One region of the Cellulosimicrobium sp. GQ32 genome, then DNA from elsewhere that is predicted to be linked to it. Evidence: riboswitches for the same ligand, from Rfam matches in the RefSeq annotation. Region 1 holds a riboswitch; the other holds the start of a gene.

What was found. A riboswitch is a leader RNA that binds a small molecule or an ion and turns the genes downstream of it on or off. The one in region 1 is predicted to bind FMN.
Region 2: another riboswitch for FMN. It lies ahead of pnuC (nicotinamide riboside transporter PnuC); the one in region 1 lies ahead of ribD (bifunctional diaminohydroxyphosphoribosylaminopyrimidine deaminase/5-amino-6-(5-phosphoribosylamino)uracil reductase RibD).

What each region holds. Positions count from the first base shown of each region.
Region 1 is NZ_JCAXEP010000002.1:312,845-316,217, reverse strand. It holds gene AC6CH9_RS05140 (GNAT family N-acetyltransferase) at 1-243, opposite strand, end outside; gene rpe (ribulose-phosphate 3-epimerase) at 297-965, shown strand; FMN riboswitch at 1,182-1,307, shown strand; gene ribD (bifunctional diaminohydroxyphosphoribosylaminopyrimidine deaminase/5-amino-6-(5-phosphoribosylamino)uracil reductase RibD) at 1,467-2,591, shown strand; gene AC6CH9_RS05125 (riboflavin synthase) at 2,591-3,214, shown strand; gene ribA (GTP cyclohydrolase II) at 3,211-3,373, shown strand, end outside.
Region 2 is NZ_JCAXEP010000006.1:118,187-121,559, forward strand. It holds gene AC6CH9_RS11775 (VOC family protein) at 1-248, shown strand, start outside; gene AC6CH9_RS11780 (hypothetical protein) at 258-929, shown strand; gene pnuC (nicotinamide riboside transporter PnuC) at 962-1,660, opposite strand; FMN riboswitch at 1,813-1,936, opposite strand; gene AC6CH9_RS11790 (TetR/AcrR family transcriptional regulator) at 2,084-2,854, opposite strand; gene AC6CH9_RS11795 (class I SAM-dependent methyltransferase) at 2,901-3,373, opposite strand, start outside.

The sequences.
Region 1 (3,373 bases):
GCCGTCGACCTCGGCGACGAGGAACGGCAGGCCGCGCGCGGTGACGTCGTCGAGCTTGCGCTGCCACGCCGGGACGTCCCAGACCTCCTCCTCGAACGTCACGCACGTGTCGCGGACGAACGGGGCGGCGATCTCGGCGATGCGCCCGAGGTCGTTCGCGGTGGCGGGTCGCACCGCCGCCGGGTGCTCCCCGGTCGACGTGGACGGCGAGGCGGTCGGGCCGGGGGAGGGGAGGGTGCTCACGGGAGGAGCCTACGAGCGCGGCGACCGGCCGGGCGCGCCCTAGGCTGGAGCCCATGGCAGCCCTCATCGCACCGAGCATCCTGTCCGCCGACTTCGCGAACCTCGAGCGCGACCTGAACGCGATCTCGACCGCGGACTACGCGCACGTCGACGTCATGGACAACCACTTCGTGCCGAACCTCACGCTCGGGCTGCCGGTCTTCGAGCGTCTGGCGCAGGTATCGCCCGTCCCGATCGACGCGCACCTCATGATCGAGGACCCGGACCGCTGGGCGCCGGCGTACGCGGAGGCGGGGGCGGCGTCCGTGACGTTCCACGCCGAGGCCGCTGCTGCCCCTGTACGGCTCGCTCGCGAGCTCCGGCGCCTCGGATCCCGAGCAGGGGTCGCGCTGCGCCCTGCGACCCCTGTGGAGCCCTTCCTGGACCTCCTGGCGGAGGTCGACATGATCCTCGTCATGACGGTCGAGCCCGGCTTCGGCGGGCAGTCGTTCATCGACGGGACGCTCCCCAAGATCCGGCGGGCGCGCGAGGCCGTGAGCGAGTCGGGCCTGGACGTGTGGATCCAGGTCGACGGGGGAGTGTCGCGCTCGACGATCGAGCGGGCGGCCGACGCGGGGGCGAACGTCTTCGTCGCGGGGTCGGCGGTGTACGGGGCGGAGAGCGTGCCGGACGAGATCCGGGCGCTGCGCGAGCTGGCGGACGCCTCGGCGCACGCGCACTGACGGCCGACCCGAGAAGGAGCCCGAGCGGAGGGCTCCTTCTCTCGTACCGAGAAAAATAGTGTGCCAAGCGGTCACAACCACCCCACCGAATCGAGAAACCTCACCGACCAGCACGGAGGAGCCGGGGTGGCCCGGTTCACGTTCGCTCGACGGGCGGACGTGTCGGTCCGGAGGAATGCGCGAGTAGCATGCTCGGTTGAAAGCAGCAGTACGCACGAACGTGCTCCGGGGTCGGTGCAATTCCGAGCCGGCGGTGACAGTCCGCGACCCGCGCCCACGCGCGGTTGACCTGGTGGAACTCCAGGACCGACGGTGAAAGTCCGGATGGGAGGAAGCACGTGCGGCGCGGCCACGCCCAGAGCGTGGTGCTCCGGCGACCCGTCGGGGCACCCGTTCGTGACGGCGACGGCCGCACCGTGGTGAGCGACGCCGTCGGGCCGGTCCAGGCCTGACCCCGCCGCCCGCCCTCACCCCGGAGCGCTCGTGCCCGGGAGGAGGACGATGGGCGAGCACCCCAGCACCCTGACGATCGACGCCGCGATGGCGCGCGCGCTCGAGCTCGCGGCTCGCGGGCCCGGGCACGGGCCCAACCCCCGGGTCGGCTGCGTGCTCCTGGGCCCCGCTCCAGGCGGTCGGCCGGTGCCCGACGGCGCCCCACCGGAATCTCTGGACCCGCACCCGCGGCCCGTCCTCGCCGAGGGATACCACCGTGGTGCGGGCACGCCCCACGCCGAGGCCGCGGCCCTCGCCGACGCCCGGGAGCGCGGCGTCGACGTCGCCGGTGCGACCGCCGTCGTCACGCTCGAGCCGTGCGCCCACACGGGCCGCACCGGACCGTGCGCCGACGCGCTCGTCGCCGCGGGTGTCGCCGAGGTCGTGCACGCCGTCGCCGACCCCAACCCTGTGGCGACGGGCGGCGCCCACCGCCTGCGTGCGGCGGGTGTGCGAGTCGTGCGGGGTCTGCGCGCCGCGGAGGGCGAGGAGCTCCTCCGGGTGTGGCTCACGTCCGTGCGCCGGGGCACGCCGTACGTGACGCTCAAGATCGCGACGACGCTCGACGGCTACGTCGCCGCCGAGGACGGGACGAGCCGCTGGATCACCGGACCCGCGGCACGCGAGCACGCGCACCGCGTGCGGGCCGAGGTCGACGCGATCCTCGTCGGCACGGGCACTCTCCTCACGGACGACCCGGCGCTCACCGCCCGGGTTCCTGCCCGTGACGCCGCGAGCGCCGGGCGTCTCGCGGCGCACCAGCCGCTGCGGGTCGTCGTCGGGCTGCGCGGGATCCCCCCGTCGGCGCGGGTGCGCGGGGAAGGGGGCGAGCTGGTGCACCTGCTGACGCGCGACGTCGGTGAGGTGCTGGCCCGGCTCGGGGACCGTGAGGTGAGGCACGTGCTCGTGGAGGGGGGTCCGACGCTCGCGACGGCGTTCCTCGCGGCGGGCGCGGTGGACGAGCTGCACGCGTACGTGGCCCCGGTGCTGCTGGGGGGCGGTCGGCGGGCCGTGGACGGACTGGGCGTGGCGACGATCGGCGACGCGCACCGGTTCCGCACGGTCGAGGTGAGGCGCGTCGGGGACGACGCGCTGGTGGTGTCCAGGAAGCGCACGGAAGGACGGGGCGGCTGATGTTCACGGGGATCGTGGAGGAGATCGGGAAGGTCCGGGACATCGGGTTCCCGGGCGGCGAGGGGGAGGACGCGGTGCTCACGGTCGAGGGGCCGCTCGTCACGTCGGATGCGACGCTGGGCGACTCGATCGCCGTGAACGGTGTGTGCCTGACGGTCGCGAGCCTCGGAGGTGACGGGTCGTTCACGGCGGACGTGATGCCGGAGTCGTTGCGTCGCACGGCCCTCGGTGATCTCGTGGCGGGGTCGCCGGTGAACCTGGAGCGGGCCGTCCGGGCGGACGCGCGGCTGGGCGGGCACGTGGTGCAGGGACACGTCGACGGCGTCGGGACGCTCGTGAGCCGGGACCCGGGGGAGCGCTGGGACGACCTGGTGCTCTCCGCTCCGGCCGGGCTGACACGCTATGTCGCAGAGAAGGGCTCGATCGCGGTGAGCGGGGTGTCGCTCACGGTGACGCACGTGGACGACGAGACGTTCGGCGTCTCGCTGATCCCGACGACGCTCGAGGCGACGATCCTCGGTGCGCTCGCCCCGGGCGACCGGGTGAACCTCGAGGTCGACGTGCTCGCGAAGTACGTCGAGCGCCTGCTCCTGTCTGGCGTCGTCCCCGGGAGCGCGTCGTGACGGGCGCGGGGTCCGCGAGCGCCGCCGTGCCGGAGGGGTCGGGGGCCGTGCGACTGGGGTCGGTCGAGGAGGCGCTGGCGGAGATCCGGGCGGGTCGACCGGTTCTGGTGGCGGACTCGCCGGACCGGGAGAACGAGGCGGACGTGGTGTTCGCGGCTC
Region 2 (3,373 bases), on a different contig from region 1:
CGCCCACCGAGTCCGTGTGGGAGCTCGCCGAGCACCGGTGGCTCGTCGTCGAGCAGGTGCCCGAGCACGCCGGGCACGGCGTCGTCACGGTGTTCCGTGAGGACGTCGACGCCTTCGTCGCCGCAGCGGCGGACCGCGGGATCGAGCCGGAGCGTCGGGAGACGTACGACGGCGGGGTCGTGAAGATCGTCTTCCGCGACCCCGACGGCAACGAGGTCGGGCTCAGCGGCGCGCTCCCGTCGTCGTAAGGTGCGCGCGTGACGATGACGGCCGGTCGGGTGACCTGGGACGACGACGCCTCCGCGGGCGCGTGGATCGCGGAGCGGCTCGGGGAGTTCGGCCCGCGCGTCGACGGCACGGTCCCGCGCGGGTTCGCGGCGTACGCGTGCGTCCCGCACCCGGGCTGGGACGACGACGTCGCGCTCGCGGCGCGCACCGACGCCCTGGCCGGGGCGCTCGCACCCTTCACGGGCGCCCAGCCGGTGCACCTCGCCCTGTGGACGGGCCACGCGTTCCTCTACGACCACGGCACCGACCCGCGCGCGAGCTCGGGCGTCGCACCGTTGGTCGGGTGGCCCGAGGACGAGCCGCGCCCGACCGCGGCGGAGATCGAGCGCGCGGTCGCCGAGGCGTGGGAGCACCTCGCGCCGACGCTCGTCGAGCGCCCGGCCGCCCCGATGCTCCTGCTCCCGCACCGCGAGTACCACCTGTGGACGGGGACGCTCACCGACGCCGACGCGTTCCGCGACCACGAGCAGCCGCCCAACCTGTGGTGGCCCGAGGACCGCTCGTGGTTCGTCGGGACCGAGATCGACGCCGCCGCGACCTACGTGGGCGGGAGCGGCGCGCTCGTCGAGGCGCTGTGCGCGGACCCGGCGCTGCGCGCGAGCCGGGTGGCGCCGTCGGACCCGATGCTGTTCGAGGACTGACCCGCGACCGCTGTCCGGGCCGCGGGCCCGGGTCAGGCGGGCGCGCCCGCCGCCTCTGCCTCGGCCGTCGCGCGACGGTTGACGCGCCACCACACGAAGAACCCGACGAGCGTGAACGCGCCGTAGAACACGTACATGAACGCCGACGCGTAGAAGCCGGCCGAGATCAGCAGCGGCACGCCCACGACGTCCACCGCGACCCAGATCAGCCAGAACTCGACCCAGCCCTTGGCCATGCCGTACGTCGCGAGCAGCGAGCCCATGAAGATCCAGGCGTCGGCCCAGACCGGCTCGTACGACTCGAGCGCGCGGAACACGGGGGTGAGCAGCGCCGTCCCGCCGACGAGCGCGACGACGAGGAACGCACGCTGACGCCACGACGCCCAGCGCGGCACGACCGCGACACCGTGGCTGTCCGCGTCGGCGTCGCCGAGCCGGGCCTGGGTCTTGCGCCACTGCACCCAGCCGTAGACCGACACGACGACGAACATCACCTGGCGTCCCGCCTGGCCCAGCAGGTTGACGGGATTGGGTGTCGCGAACACCGCGCCGAGGAACACCGTGAGCAGCAGCAGGTTGCCGACGATGCCCACCGGCCACGCCCACACCTTGCGCCGCATGCCGCCCAGCGCCGACGCCAGGCCGAACCCGTTGCCCACGATCTCGCGCCACAGCAGGTGCTGGTCGCCGATCGTCAGCTGCGCGTCGAACAGCGCGTGGATCAGGTCCATCGGATGTCCTCGTCCTCCCGGGCACGTCGGGCTCCGGGGTGAGGGGCGGGCGGCGGGGCCGGGCCACGAGGGCCCGACGGCGTCGCTCGCCACGGCGAGCCCGCGCCCCGTCGCGCGGGCTCGCGAGAGCCCGGCCGAGGACGGCCGCGCCGCACGTGCTTCCTCCCATCCGGACTGTCACCGTCGGTCCTGGAGTTCCACCAGGTCAACCGCGCGTGGGCGCGGGTCGCGGACTGTCACCGCCGGCTCGGAATTGCACCGACCCCGGAGCACGTTCGTGCGTACTGCGTTCTGCAACCGCCGATGCTACCTGCGCATTCCCCGACGCCGCGGCGATCGGTCACTCGACGCGACATCGGCACGTCCGACCGAGGTCGGCAGTCGCGATGACCGAGCTCGGCAGAAGCTGCCGATCTCAGCTGGTCACGCGAGCGCGTCGCGTACAGCGCGCGCGACGTCGTCCGCGACGCCCTGGGCGTCGGCCCCGGCGTCGACCACGGTGACGACGACGCGGCGCGCCGGGCCCCCGCCGTTCCCGGTGCTGTGCCGCTCGGCCGAGCCGCCGTCGCCGTCGGTCGCGGCGTACCGGCCGACGGCGGCGCGGCGCAGGTCCGCGAACGCCTCCTCGAGCTGGGGGCGCAGGTCCTGGTCAGGGGAGCGCAGCCACCGGCGCAGGAGCGCGTTGTGCACGGCGACGACCGACGCGGCGAACGCGATGGACGCGGTGGAGCGGCGCTCGTCCGGCGGGAGCGCGTCGCGCAGGTACGCGGTGAAGGCGCGCTCGTAGCGGTGCGTCGTGACGAGCTCGCGGTCGCGCAGCGCCGGCACCTGCTGGAGAAGCTGCCAGCGGGCCAGCGACGTCTCGCGCTGTCCCACGTGGTGGTCGAACACGAGTCGCGCCGCGCGGCAGACCTCGACGTACGGGTCGACGGCGGGGTCCGGCGTGAGCCGGCCCTCGGCGTCGGGCACGGGCCGAGTCGCTGCGAGCATGACGACGACCTCGTCGAGCAGGAGCTCGTGGTCCGCGAAGACCACGTCCTCCTTGGACCCGTAACGGCGGAAGAAGGTGGCGCGGCTGACCTGGGCGGCGTCGGCGATCTCCTCGACGGTCGTCTGCTCGTAGCCCTTGCGGGTGAAGAGCTCGATCGCTGCGTCGACGGCCTGGGCATGGGTGCGGCTGCGGACGTCGGTCATGCACCGGACGGTACACCGGTACCCGTCGCTCGCCCCGCCCAGGAGGTCAGGGCACGAGCCGGTAGAACCGGAAGAACGAGAAGTCATCCACGGGCAGCACCGCGACGTCCGCGAACCCGGCCTCGCGCGCGTAGCGGCGCAGGGTCGCAGGGCGCATGACGGTCCCGGTCCCGACGGACGGCCGCGACGACAGCCCGTCGGGCAGGCACACGAAGAGGCTGTACCCGTACATGACCCGGTCGACGTCGTCGGCGGGCGCGGTGAACTCCTCGCCGACGGCCTCGTCCATGACCACCACGACGCCGTCGGGCCGGACCGCGCGGCGCACGGCGTCGAGCACCGCGGCGGGGCGCGGCATGTCGTGGACGCACTCGAACGCGAACGCGGCGTCGAACGGCAGACCGGCCGGCTCGACGAGGCCGAGCTCGGCGGCGTCGGCGAGGTGGAACGTCACGCGGCCCGCGAGCCCCGCCTCCTCGGCCGCCGCGCGGGCCGCCGCGACCGACGGGCGGTCCACGT